2 regions of the Modestobacter sp. SYSU DS0875 genome follow, and region 2 is predicted to be linked to the other one. Evidence: predicted binding sites of a transcription regulator. Region 2 holds the regulator's gene; the other holds the start of a gene.
What was found. Region 2 encodes LexA, which represses DNA repair genes until DNA is damaged. Its sites were predicted from a motif close to TCGAACANNTGTTCGA; they were not measured.

Region 1: the regulator LexA is predicted to act here: its motif matches at 1,955-1,970, upstream of ACI79Y_RS03695 (DUF222 domain-containing protein).

Annotation. Positions count from the first base shown of each region.
Region 1 is NZ_JBJHAH010000004.1:152,541-159,105, forward strand. It holds gene ACI79Y_RS03685 (aldehyde dehydrogenase family protein) at 1-742, opposite strand, end outside; gene deoC (deoxyribose-phosphate aldolase) at 742-1,737, opposite strand; gene ACI79Y_RS03695 (DUF222 domain-containing protein) at 2,080-3,273, shown strand; gene ACI79Y_RS03700 (hypothetical protein) at 3,293-3,706, opposite strand; gene ACI79Y_RS03705 (NUDIX domain-containing protein) at 3,691-4,236, shown strand; gene ACI79Y_RS03710 (alpha/beta fold hydrolase) at 4,286-5,158, shown strand; gene ACI79Y_RS03715 (SDR family oxidoreductase) at 5,675-6,520, opposite strand.
Region 2 is NZ_JBJHAH010000001.1:59,716-66,280, forward strand. It holds gene ACI79Y_RS00275 (phosphatase PAP2 family protein) at 1-644, shown strand, start outside; gene ACI79Y_RS00280 (hypothetical protein) at 616-1,680, shown strand; gene lexA (transcriptional repressor LexA) at 1,767-2,582, opposite strand; gene ACI79Y_RS00290 (LysM peptidoglycan-binding domain-containing protein) at 2,831-3,373, shown strand; gene nrdR (transcriptional regulator NrdR) at 3,687-4,196, shown strand; gene ACI79Y_RS00300 (vitamin B12-dependent ribonucleotide reductase) at 4,358-6,565, shown strand, end outside.

The DNA of each region.
Region 1 (6,565 bases), on a different contig from region 2:
CGACCGAGCGGGCGATCTCCCGGCCGACCTCGGTAGAGCCGGTGAAGGCGACCTTGTCGACGTCGGGGTGCGCGACGACCGCGCGGCCGGTCGGGCCGGCGCCGGTCACGATGTTGACCACGCCGGGCGGCAGGTCGGCCTGCTGGCACACCTCGGCGAACAGCAGCGCGGTCAGCGGGGTGGTCTCCGCGGGCTTGAGGACGACGGTGTTGCCGGCCGCCAGTGCGGGAGCGACCTTCCACGCCAGCATGAGCAGCGGGAAGTTCCACGGGATGACCTGGCCGGCCACGCCGAGCGGCCGCGGGGCCGGCCCGAGACCCGTGTGCTCGAGCTTGTCGGCCCAGCCCGCGTGGTAGAAGAAGTGCGCCGCGGCCAGCGGGACGTCGACGTCCCGGCTCTCCCGGATCGGCTTGCCGTTGTCGAGGCTCTCCAGGACGGCGAACTCCCGCGCCCGCTCCTGCAGCAGCCGGGCGATGCGGAACAGGTACTTGCCGCGGTCGGCCGGGCGCATCGGGCCCCAGACCCGGGTGAAGGCGCGGCGGGCGGCGCGGACGGCGCGGTCGACGTCCTCGTCGGTGCCGACGGCGACCTCGCTGAGCACCTCCTCGGTGGCCGGGTTGACGGTCTTCAGCGGGGTGCCGGTGCCGGGGGTGAACTCACCGTCGACGAACAACCCGTAGCTGGGCCTGAGGTCGACGATCGACCGCGACTCGGGCGCGGGGGCGTACTCGAACATGGTCATCAGTCGACGCTCACGTGGTCGGGGCCGGAGTAGTGGCCGGTGCGGAGCTTCTGGCGCTGCAGGAGCAGGTCGTTGAGCAGGCTGGACGCACCGATGCGGAACCAGTCGGGGGACAGCCAGTCGGGCCCGGCGGTCTCGTTGACCAGCACCAGGTGCTTGACGGCGTCCTTCGTCGTCCGGATGCCGCCGGCGGGCTTGACGCCGACCTGGCGGCCGGTGGCGGCGCGGAAGTCGCGGACCGCCTCCAGCATCACCAGGCAGACCGGCAGCGTGGCGGCGGGGGAGATCTTCCCGGTGGAGGTCTTGATGAAGTCGCCGCCGGCGAGCATCGCCAGCCACGAGGCGCGGCGCACGTTGTCCAGGGTGACCAGCTCACCGGTCTCCAGGATCACCTTGAGGTGCGCAGGACCGCAGGCCTCCTTCACGGCCACGATCTCCTCGAAGACGTCGAGGTAGCGGCCGGACAGGAACGCTCCGCGGTCGATGACCATGTCGATCTCGTCGGCGCCGTTGGCGACGGCGTCTCGGACGTCGGCGAGCTTGACCTCGCGGCTGGCGCGGCCGCTGGGGAAGGCGGTGGCGACGGCGGCGACGTTGATGCCGGTGCCGGCCAGCGCCTCCGTGGCCACGCCCGCGAGGTCGCCGTAGACGCAGACCGCGGCGACGGCCGGGCAGGTGAGGTCCTCGGGGTCGGGGCGGCGGGCCTTGGCGGCGAGGCTGCGGACCTTGCCGGGGGTGTCGGCGCCCTCGAGGGTGGTCAGGTCGACCATCGAGATCGCGGTGTCGATCGCCCAGGCCTTCGCGGTGCTCTTGATCGAGCGGGTGCCGAGGACGGCGACCCGCTGCTGCGCCCCCACCTGGTCGACGCCGGGCAGCCCGTGCAGGAAGGCGCGGAAGGCGTCGTCCGAGCGGGTCACGTCGGCGAACGGGTCCGGTGGGGTGCCCGGGGCGCCGCCGGACCCGGCCAGCGCGTTCGGGTCGAGCACGTGGGTCATGCCGGGCATTCTCCACTGCCCGCTGACACTCCTCGGGCGCTCACCCTCCCACGGTGGCCCCGACCGGTGTCCAGGGCCTCTGCTGCGCGGCGCCTCACAGCTGCGGCCATGCGTCCCGCTGCTGTCGCGGGGCGCCTGTCAAGTCCGTCGGTGAATCTGTGGACAGGCTCGTGACCTGCAGATACGGGTGGTGGATGCCCCCACCTCCCGCTAGATTTCGAACACGTATTCGAATCGACGGGGGGGGTGTCCGTGAGCGACGTGCTGACGCTGGACGCCCCTGCGCCGAGCGTGGTTGCCGACCTCCCCGACGATGGGCTGGAACGGGTGCTCGGGTCGCCACTGGCCTCGGCGCTCGATGCCCTGGCCGGCGAGGAGCTGCACGGGTTGACCGATGGTGAGGTGCTGGACCGGACGGCGCTGCTGGTGGCGGCGCGGAACCGGTTGGACGCGGAGTTGACGCGGACGGTGCGGCACGCGGCGGTGTCCCAGGCCGCCGAGCGTGACGGGCTCAAGAGCATGCGGTCGTGGTTGACCGGGCACGCGCGGTTGTCGGCGGGGGAGGCTGATCGGATCGGGCGGTCGGGGCGGGCGTTGGCGCACTTCCCGGCGTTGGCCGCCGGGTTCGCGGCAGGACACGTGACGGCGGCGCAGTTCGACGTGGTGGCCGGCGCGGTCGGTGATCGGGAGCGGGCGCGGGCGGAGGAGCAGGGCATCGACCTGGGTGCGTTCGACGCCGCATGGGTGACCGTTGCGCGGGAGGCGCCGCATGCGTCGCTGGTGCAGGCGGTGCAGCAGTTCGACGACGCCTTGGATCCTGACGGGCCGGAGCCGGACCCGACGGAGGGTCGGCGGTTCACCATCGTCAAGCACGCCGACGGCAGCGTCACCGGCCGCTTCGACCTGGACGCCGCCGGTGGGGAGAAGGTGCAGGCGGCGATCGAGTCCCACGTGCAGGCCGACCGCCCGAAGGGGGACACCCGCACCCGCGCCCAGCAGCAGGCCGACGCGTTCGTGCAGGTGTGTGACAACCAGCTGGCCTCAGGTCAGTCGCCGACGCTGCGGACGGTGAAGCCGCACGTGGTGGTGGGGATCGACCTGGAGGACTTGGTCGACCCGGCCACCGGCCCCGGGGCCGCCCAGCTGGGCTTCGGGGCGGTGATCTCCGCGGCCCGCGCCCGCTACCTGGCATGTGACGGCAGCATCTCCCGGATCGTGATGGGCCCCGACGGAACCCCGTTGGACCTGGGCCGGGACCACCGGGTGGTCACCCCGGGGCTGCGGCGGGCGGTGGAGCGGCGGGACAAGGGCTGCGTGTTCACCGGCTGCGGCGCCCCGACCTGGTGGTGCGACGTCCACCACCTCGTCCACTGGCTCCACGGCGGAGAGACGTCACTGACCAACTCCGCACTGCTGTGCGAACGCCACCACACCAAGGTGCACCACGGGTTCCGCGTCGAGCGACAACCCGATGGCCGATGGCGCACCTGGCGCCCCGACGGCACCGAGATCCTCATCGGGCCCCTGCTCAGCTGACCTGGCCTGCTGCCCGGGACTACCGGCAGCCGTCCAGTGGTGGGACGACGCCGAGCAGGTACCGCTCGTCCTGGTGCACCACCTGCCAGGCGAGACAGGTGCCGCGGCCGGCGGGGTCGTCCACCACGAGCACGTCACCACGGCCAGAGCTCCGGACCACGCCCTCCAGCCCGTCGTCCGGGGAGGGGAGGTCGGCGAGCAGCTGGTCGGCGTAGTCGGCGGGAGCGTCGTCCACCATCAGCGCCTGCAGCGCATCGACGTCCCGCTGTTCCACCGCCGAGGCGACCCGGGTGGCCAGGGCGTCGACCGAGGCTGTTCCCGGAACCGGGAGGGTGGCGATCTCGATCGCGACGAAGGCGACCCAGGCGACGAAGACGACGATGCCGAGTGCCGCCAGTCCGCGGCCGGTGGGGCTGCGTGGTGCTCGAGCCATGCCCTCACCTTGCCCGCTCGATCCAACTGTGGCTCGGGCTCCGGTCCGGCCCCTCGTTCAGCAACCGGACCGGCGACGGTCCTCGGCCGGCGTGGTCGACTCGGCGGGGGCACCACGTCGTCACGGGCGCGCTCATCCACCAGGGCCGGGTCCTGCTCACCCATCGATCGCCGCACCGGCGTTGGTACCCCGACGTCTGGGACCTGCCGGGCGGCCACGTCGACGACGGTGAGACCGAGTTGGACGCGTTCCGGCGCGAGCTGCGCGAGGAGCTCGGGGTCGAGGCGCTGACCATCGCCCCGGAGCCGGTGACGCGCATCAATGACCCCGCCGCGGACATGCGCCTGGGCCTCTGGGTGGTGCGAACCTGGCGAGGAACGCCCACCAACGCCTGCCCGGGCGAGCACGACGAGATCCGCTGGGTCGGACCTGGCGAACTGAGCAGGCTCCTCGCCCATCCGTGGTACGTGGGGCCGCTCAGCACGCCCACCGCCAGTCCCGGTGCAGGTGCGGGCGGTGGAGCGGCTTGAGCACCTAAAGGTGTCGCGGAGCCTGTCGCCCGCGTGCTTGCATGCCGCGATGGAAATGTTCGTCGACGGCTCGCCCGGCGTGCGACTCTGGATCGAGGAGACCGGCCGCGCGGACGGGGCACCGATGCTGCTCGTCATGGGCGCCAACGCCTCCGGTCTCACGTGGCCCGACGACCTGGTCCGCGCGCTGGGTGAACGACACCGGGTCATCCGTTACGACCACCGGGACACGGGCCGGTCGACCTGGGGCTTCGACGAGAGCCCGTACGCGATCCGGGACCTGGCGGACGACGCGGTGCGGGTCATCGACGCGCTCGGCATCGCACGCGCCCACGTGGTGGGCATGTCGATGGGCGGCACGCTGGTCCAGCTCCTGCTGCTCGACCACCCGGATCGGCTCTGCTCGGCCACGGTCTTCGCGACCGCGGTGCTGGAGGGCGCCGGCCCGGGCGGTGCCGCGCCCCCCGCCTTCACCGACACCGACCCACGGCTGCTGGAGCTGTGGGAGCACCTGCCGGACCCGCGCGATCGGGCTGCCGAGGTGGCTTGGCGGGTCGAGCACTGGCGGCTGCTGAACGGCGCCGACATCCCCTTCGACGCCGAGGAGTTCCGTCGGGTGGAGGAAGCGGTGATCGACCACGCCGGGCGGCACGACAACACGGCGGCGCACGCGCGAGCCGACCAGACCGGGCTCGCACGCGGCGCGGAGCTCGTTGGGGTGACGGTCCCGACGCTGGTCGTCGAGGCGCCGAACGACCCGATCAACCCGCCGCCGGCGGCCCGTCGCATCGCTGAGGCCATCCCCGGCGCCCACCTCGTGACCGTGCCGGGGATGGGGCACGCCCTGCCGTCCGCGGTCGTCCCGCCGCTGGCCGCCGCCGTGCTGGCACACACCGCACGCGTGGACGCAGGGCGAGCCTGAGTCGCCGTCGCCCGCAGGGCAGGGGCGCCGCTCAGGGCAGCTCCTTGACCAGGTGCACGATCTCCAGCCCGGCCGCAGCTCCTCCGGCCGGTCCTCGACGTACCCGTGCCGGCGGGAGAGCCGGAGCTTGGCCTCGCTCCGCGACCCGGTGAACGACGTGGCCCGCGTGCACGTGGTGTTGGCCTCCGCCGCCCCCAGCAGCCGGCGGCCGATCCCGATGTCCTGCTGGTCCGGCGCGACGACGAGCCGCCGACGTGGAGCACCTGGGCCACTTCCCGGATGCGCACGGCGCCGACCAGCCGCGCACCGGACCACGCGGCCACGCACGTGCTGGCGGCCAGCTCGACGGTCAGCTCATCGAGGGTCTGCGTGAGAGCGGGCAGCCGTACGTCGTCGTTCAGCTGCGCCTCGCTGACGTACGCCGCCCGTTGCAGCGTCAGCAGCTCGCCCGCCGCGGACGACGGCAGAGGCTCGAGCACCACGGGTGGTGCACCGCCGCCGGAGCCGGGTCGGTGGTCAGCGCAGGGCGCGCAGCACCTGCTCCAGCGACCGCGCCGGGTGACCGGTGAGCTCTGCGACGTGATCGGTGACGCCGGCCAGCGAACCGTCCGCGATCGCCGTGTAGGTCGACACCCACGCCTCGACCTCCCAGTCGGGCGCACCGTAGGACGCCCGGGAGGCGTAGGCCTCGTCGTGGGTCTCCGGGAGGTAGCGGGTCGCCCTGCCGGTGACCGCGCTGATCGTGTCGGCCACCTCGTGGAGCGTCAGCGCCTCCGGCCCGGTCAGCGACCAGGTGCGCCCGCCGTGGGCAGCCGGGTCGCGGAGGACGGCGACCGCAGCGTCCGCGATGTCGTCCCGGGCCACGGCCGCCACCCGGCCGTCGCCAGCTGGCCCGCGGATCGCGCCGTCCTGCCCGACGAACTCCACGAGCGAGTCCAGGTAGAGCTGGTCGCGGAGGAACGTGGCCGGCAGCCCGAGCGCACGGATGTGCTGTTCGGTCGCCCAGTGGTCGCGGGCCAGGGTGAAGGTCGCATCCGCCGCCGCGCCCTCGAAGGACGTGTAGACCAGGTGCTCGACCCCGGCGTCGGCCGCGGCGTCGAGGAAGCTGCGGTGCTGGTCGACCCGGTCAGCGGTCTCCGACGCCGACACCATCAGCACGACCGGCACGCCCGCGAGTGCCTCGCGCACCGCCTCCCGGTCGCCGTAGGGCGCCCGGACGACGGTCGCTCCCGGCAGCTGCGGTGCCCGGGAGGGGTCACGGACCAGCAACTGCTGCGGAACCCCGGCCTCGGCGAGCAGTCGTGCGACGCGGCCGCCGAGGTGGCCGGTGGAGCCGGTGACGGCGATCGGGGCAGGGGGCATGGGTTGCTCCAGGGTGCTCGGTCCGGACGTCGCCCGGCTCGTCGG
Region 2 (6,565 bases):
GGCTGGTGCTCCTCTCCGTGCTGGTGGCAACCGGTGTCACCGTCGACCTCCTCGCCGGCGGCGTGCTGGAGCGGCTGGACCTGGCGGTCTCCGACCGGATCGGCTCCTGGGGGCTGCGCGACTCCGCCGCGTACTGGCCGGTGTGGGTGTTCACCCAGGCCGGTGGGCGGGGCACCATCCTGGTGGTGCTCATCGGACTGGTGGGCTGGCTGTCCTGGCGGCACCGCACGGCGGTGCCGCTGGTCCGCGTCCTGCTGGCCCTGCTGCTGCTCACCGCGGCGGTCTACGCGGTCAAGTGGGGCACCGGGCGCACCGCGCCCGCCTATCCGGGCTCCTACTTCCACCGGGGCGGGGAGAGCTTCCCGTCCGGGCACGTGGCGAACGCCGTGCTGATGTGGGGCGTGGCCCGCTGGCAGGTCGTCGAGTACGGCCTGCACGCCCGGCTGCAACGAGCGGCCTGGCTGCTCAGCGTGCTGGGGCCGTTGGTCACAGGAGTGGCCATGGTGGCGCTGAACTTCCACTGGGTCACCGATGCAGTCGTGGGGGCGGCCGTCGGCGTCGTGCTCTTGGGCGTGGTTCATGCACTCGACGCAGTCGTGGTGTCACGCTGGGTCCGTGCCAGAGTGGGCCGGCCGCACGCGTAGCCGCGCCGGCCGCCGTTGCCTGGCGGACGGGGCGCTCCTCGCCCTGCCCGCGGCGGTCCTGCTAGCGGTCCTGCCAGCACCGGCGGCGCTCGCCGAGGAGGCCGCGCCGAGCACGCGCTGCACCATCACCGACGCGCGGCTGCCGGAGATCTCCGGCCTGGCCAGCGCCGGGGAGACGCTCCTGGCGATGAACGACGGTGGTGACCGGGCGGAGGTCCACGTCCTCGACACCACCTGCGCCGTCGCGGAGCTGCGGTCGGGGAGCGTCGACCCGTACGACCCCGAGGACCTCGCCCTGGCCGCGGACGGCACGGTGTGGCTGGCCGACATCGGCGACAACAACGCCGCCCGGGAGACCGTCGCGCTGATCGGGTTGCGCCCCGACGGGGGCACCACGCTGACCCGGCTCACCTACCCGGACGGGGCGCACGATGCCGAGGCGCTGCTGCTGGCGCCCGACGGCACGCCGTACCTGGTGACCAAGGAGGTGCTCGGCTCCTCCGGCGTGTACCGCCCGGATGCGCCACTGGCCGACGGGGCCACGGTGCCGATGACCCGGGTGGTCGGGCTGGGCTTCACCCTGACCGGCACGCCGGGTGGGCCGGTCGGCCGCGCGGGGCAGCTGCTGGTGACCGGGGGCGCGGTGTCGGCGGACGGGCAGCGCATCGCCCTGCGCACCTACACCGACGCCTACGTCTGGCCGCTGACCGGTTCCGACGTGGCCGGCGCGCTGTCCGGCGCGCCGGTCCGGATCGCGCTCCCCGACTCACCGCAGGGCGAGGCGATCACCTTCGCGGCGAACAACCGCGACCTGCTGGTCACCAGCGAGGGGCTGCCGGCGCCGGTGACCCTGGTCCCGGTGCCCGGTGAGCCCGCTCCGGGCACCGCCACCGTTGCGACGCCGGACGCGGGGCCCACCGGTGAGCTCGTGACCGCGGCCCCGGGCGTGCCCCCGGTGACGGCCGGGATCATCGCGGCTGGTGTGGCCACCGTCGTCGTCTGGATCGGGGGCAAGGTCCGCCGCCGGCGGGAGTGACCCCCTGCGGGAGTGACCCCCTGCGGGAGTGACCCCCTGAACCCCGCCTGCGGCGGGGCATGCCCAGCCGCAGGCGGTGGCCGGGGTCAGACCCGGCGCAGCACCGTCACGACCCGGCCGAGGACGGTGGCGTCGTCGCCGGGGATCGGCGCATAGGCGGGGTTGTGCGGCAGCAGCCACACGTGCCCGTCGCGGCGCTTGTACGTCTTCACGGTCGCCTCACCGTCGATCATCGCCGCGACGATCTCGCCGTTCTCGGCGGTGGGTTGCTGGCGGACCACCACCCAGTCGCCGTCGCAGATCGCGGCCTCGACCATCGAGTCACCGGTGACCTTGAGCATGAACAGCGTGCCCTCACCGACCAGTTCGCGGGGCAGCGGGAAGACGTCTTCGACCGCCTGCTCCGCCAGCACCGGGCCACCGGCGGCGATGCGGCCCACCAGCGGCACGTAGGTGGGCGCCGGGGCGCCCGCCTCGTCGACGCCACTGGCCGCACCGGCGGCGGCGAGTGCATCGGCCGAGGCGTCGGCACCGACCGTCGCGCCGTGCTCGCCCGGCAGCCGAACGTCCAGTGCGCGCGGCCGGTTGGGGTCGCGGCGCAGCCACCCCTTGCGCTGCAGCACCGAGAGCTGGTGGGCGACCGAGGAGGCGGAGGAGAGGCCGACGGCCTCGCCGATCTCGCGGACCGAGGGCGGGTAGCCCCGGCGTTCGATGGAGTCGCGGATGACCTCCAGCACCCGGCGCTGGCGCTGGGTGAGCCCGTCGCCGGCCTCGCTGCGGTCGGGGAACTCGCGCACGGCCGCGCCGCCGGTGTCCTCGGTGGCCTCCGCCGCCTGCCCGGCCGGGCGCCTGCGTCGGCTCGACCCCTTGCGCTCGTCCGCCGTCCGGCCGTCGACCGCCATGTGTCCTCCTCGTCCGGCTGCGCGCGCAGCTGCCCGGTGGCATCCCGCCTGCCGGGGCGGGGTGGGACGCCGTCGTGGTCTCCCTGCGCACGGTAGCGGCTCGGCGGCTGCGGTTCAAACACGTGTTCGAACACCCGCCGTGTCGGTGCGCTCCTGTCGGTGGCGTGCGGTAGACATCGCACAGACGTTCGAATCGAACAGGCGTTCGAGATCGCACCCGAGGGGTGCCTGCTGTGAGGAGTGCACCGATGGTCATCGCCGAGTACCCGGACACCACCGTCGCCCCGCTCCGCCCGCCGCTCCGGCTGGTCCCGCCGGCGCCCGTCGCGCGGATGGGGTCCGCGGGGCGGGTCGGACCCCGCCCGGCCCGGCGTCCACCGGTGCGTCCCGGTGGGCGGCCGGGGCCCTCGTCGGGGGTCGCGGTGGCGCGGCCCGTCCGTGGTGGCGACTGTGGCCCGCCCCGGGCTGCCGCTCCGTGCCCGTCGGCCGGGGAGTGGGCGGAGCTGCCGCTGCGACTCACCCGCCGCGGCCGGCGCGCGGTGGCGGCACTGTCGGTGGCGGTCGGCCTGGGGGTGGCGGTGGGCACGCTCGCGGTGGTCGCCGACGGGGAGCCCGCGCTGCAGCTGGCCGGCGCCGGCACGGTGGTGGTCCAGCCCGGCGACACGCTCTGGTCGATCGCCGGTGACCTGGCGCCGGACGAGGACCGGCGCGCGGTTGTCGACGCGATCCTCGATCGCAACGACCTCGAGGACGTCGTGCTGCAGCCCGGTCAGGTGCTCGAGCTGCCCTGATGAGGTGCGCCGGGCCCGTCGCCACGGGCCCCGGCTGTGACGCGTGGGTGCGCGAGCGGCGGGCGGGTCAGCTGCGGAACACGACACGCACGACAGGGCTTGCACACCTGTAGGGGTGGCCGTACGGTTCCACCACAACATCTAGTGCTTACACGGGTGTAAGTCGTCCACAGCCGTTCCACACGTTCTCCCCGGGCCATCCACCGGATGTCCCCGGAGCAGTCCACAGGAGCGGTCCACGGGTCGGTGTCCCACGGTGTCACAGCACCGCGGTGATCCCGGCCGCGACACCTCGGGAGGAGGTGGACCGACAGTGCGTTGCCCCTTCTGCCACAACCCCGACAGCCGCGTCATCGACTCGCGCGAGACCGACGAGGGCGCGACCACCCGGCGGCGGCGTTCGTGCCCCGGCTGCGGGCGGCGGTTCACCACCGTCGAGGAGGCGGTCCTCGCCGTCGTGAAGCGCAGCGGCGTGAGCGAACCGTTCACCCGCGCGAAGGTGGTCGCCGGTGTCCGCCGCGCCTGCCAGGGCCGCCCGGTCGACGAGCACCAGCTCGCGCTGCTGGCCCAGCAGGTCGAGGACGCCGTCCGCGCCACCGGGTGTGCCGAGATCCCCAGCCACGAGGTCGGTCTGGCGATCCTGGGCCCGCTGCGCGACCTCGACGAGGTCGCCTACCTCCGCTTCGCCAGCGTCTACCGGAGCTTCAGCTCCGCTGCGGACTTCGAGAAGGAGATCGCCGAGCTGCGGGCCGCCGTGCGCGCCCGAGCCGGTGGGTCACCCGCCGCCGAGGACGGGCCGCCGGGCGCGGCCGCCGGGTCCTGAGGACGCCGCCCCGAACTGTCACACCCCCCGACTAGACAGGTCTCGACGAGGAGACCGCACCGCACCACCCGGCTCCGGCACCCGCCGGCTTCCCCAGCCGCTCCGCCCGCACCGCCGCTCAGCTCGACGCCAGAGCACGAACACCAGGGAGCCCTCGCACGATGACCGAGACAGCCGACCGCCTCGCCACCACCCGGACCCGTCGCAGCCCGAAGGCGCCCACCCGGGGCAAGGGCCTGAAGGTCAAGCGCGTCTTCACCACCGCCGGTGTGCACCCCTACGACGAGGTGGTCTGGGAGCGCCGCGACGTCGTCATGACCAACTGGCGGGACGGCTCGATCAACTTCGAGCAGCGGGGCGTCGAGTTCCCGGCCGAGTGGAGCATCAACGCCACCAACATCGTCACCACCAAGTACTTCCGTGGTGCGGTCGGCAGCCCCCAGCGCGAGACGAGCCTCCGCCAGCTGATCGACCGCGTCGTGCTGACCTACGGTGCGGCCGGCCGCGAGCACGACTACTTCGCCTCCGAGGGCGACGCCGAGATCTTCGAGCACGAGCTCACCTGGATGCTGCTGCACCAGGTCTTCAGCTTCAACTCGCCCGTCTGGTTCAACGTCGGCACCGCCTCGCCGCAGCAGGTCAGCGCCTGCTTCATCCTCGCGGTCGACGACACGATGGACTCGATCCTGAACTGGTACCGCGAGGAGGGCCTGATCTTCAAGGGCGGCTCCGGTGCCGGCCTGAACCTCTCCCGGATCCGCTCCTCCAAGGAGCTGCTCTCCTCCGGTGGCACCGCCTCCGGCCCGGTCTCCTTCATGCGCGGTGCCGACGCCTCGGCGGGCACCATCAAGTCCGGTGGCGCCACCCGCCGCGCGGCGAAGATGGTCGTCCTCGACATCGACCACCCCGACATCGAGGAGTTCATCGAGACCAAGGCGCGCGAGGAGGACAAGATCCGCGCGCTGCGCGACGCCGGCTACGACATGGACCTCGGCGGCAAGGACATCACCAGCGTCCAGTACCAGAACGCCAACAACTCGGTCCGGGTCAACGACGAGTTCATGCGCGCGGTCGAGGAGGGCACCGAGTTCGGTCTGCGGGCCCGCTCCGACGGCTCGGTGATCGAGACCGTCGACGCCCGCGAGCTGTTCGGCAAGGTCACCCAGGCGGCCTGGGAGTGCGCCGACCCGGGCGTCCAGTACGACGACACGATCAACGACTGGCACACCAACCCCGAGACCGGGCGGATCAACGCATCCAACCCCTGCTCGGAGTACATGAGCCTGGACAACAGCTCGTGCAACCTGGCGTCGCTGAACCTCATGAAGTTCCTCAAGGACGACGGCACCTTCGACTCCAAGAACTTCGTCAAGGCCGTCGAGCTGATCATCACCGCGATGGACATCTCGATCTGCTTCGCCGACTTCCCGACCGACCCGATCGGGGAGACCACCCGGGCCTACCGGCAGCTGGGCATCGGCTACGCCAACCTCGGCGCGATGCTGATGGCCACCGGCCACGCCTACGACTCCCGCGGTGGTCAGTCGCTGGCTGCGGCGATCACCTCGCTGATGACCGGCACCGCCTACCGCCGCTCGGCCGAGCTGGCCGGCGTCGTCGGCGCCTACGACGGCTTCGCCCGCAACGCCGACGCCCACGCCCGGGTCATGCGCAAGCACGCCGCGGCGAACGACGCGATCCGCCCGGTCGGTGCCGACGACGCCGACGTGCTCAAGGTCGCCACCCAGCAGTGGCAGGACTGCCTGGCCATCGGTGCCGAGAACGGCTGGCGCAACGCGCAGGCCTCGGTGCTGGCACCCACCGGCACCATCGGCTTCATGATGGACTGCGACACGACCGGCATCGAGCCGGACTTCTCGCTGGTCAAGTTCAAGAAGCTGGTCGGCGGCGGCTCCATGCAGATCGTCAACCAGACGGTGCCCCGGGCGCTGAAGAGCCTGGGCTACCAGGAGGAGCAGGTCGAGGCGATCGTCGAGTACATCGCCGAGCACGGCCACGTCGTCGACGCCCCGAGCCTGCGCCCGGAGCACTACGAGGTCTTCGACTGCGCGATGGGCGAGCGTGCCATCTCCCCGATGGGGCACGTCCGGATGATGGCCGCGGTCCAGCCGTTCATCTCCGGCGCGATCAGCAAGACGGTCAACATGCCTGAGTCGGCGACCGTCGAGGACGTCGCGGACATCTACTTCCAGGGCTGGAAGATGGGCATCAAGGCGCTGGCCATCTACCGCGACAACTGCAAGGTCGGCCAGCCGCTGTCCGGTGGCAAGGGCAAGAACGACGGCACCAAGGCCGAGGCCGCGGTTGAGGAGACGGCGCCCGCCGCCACCGCCGCGCTGGCGCACCCG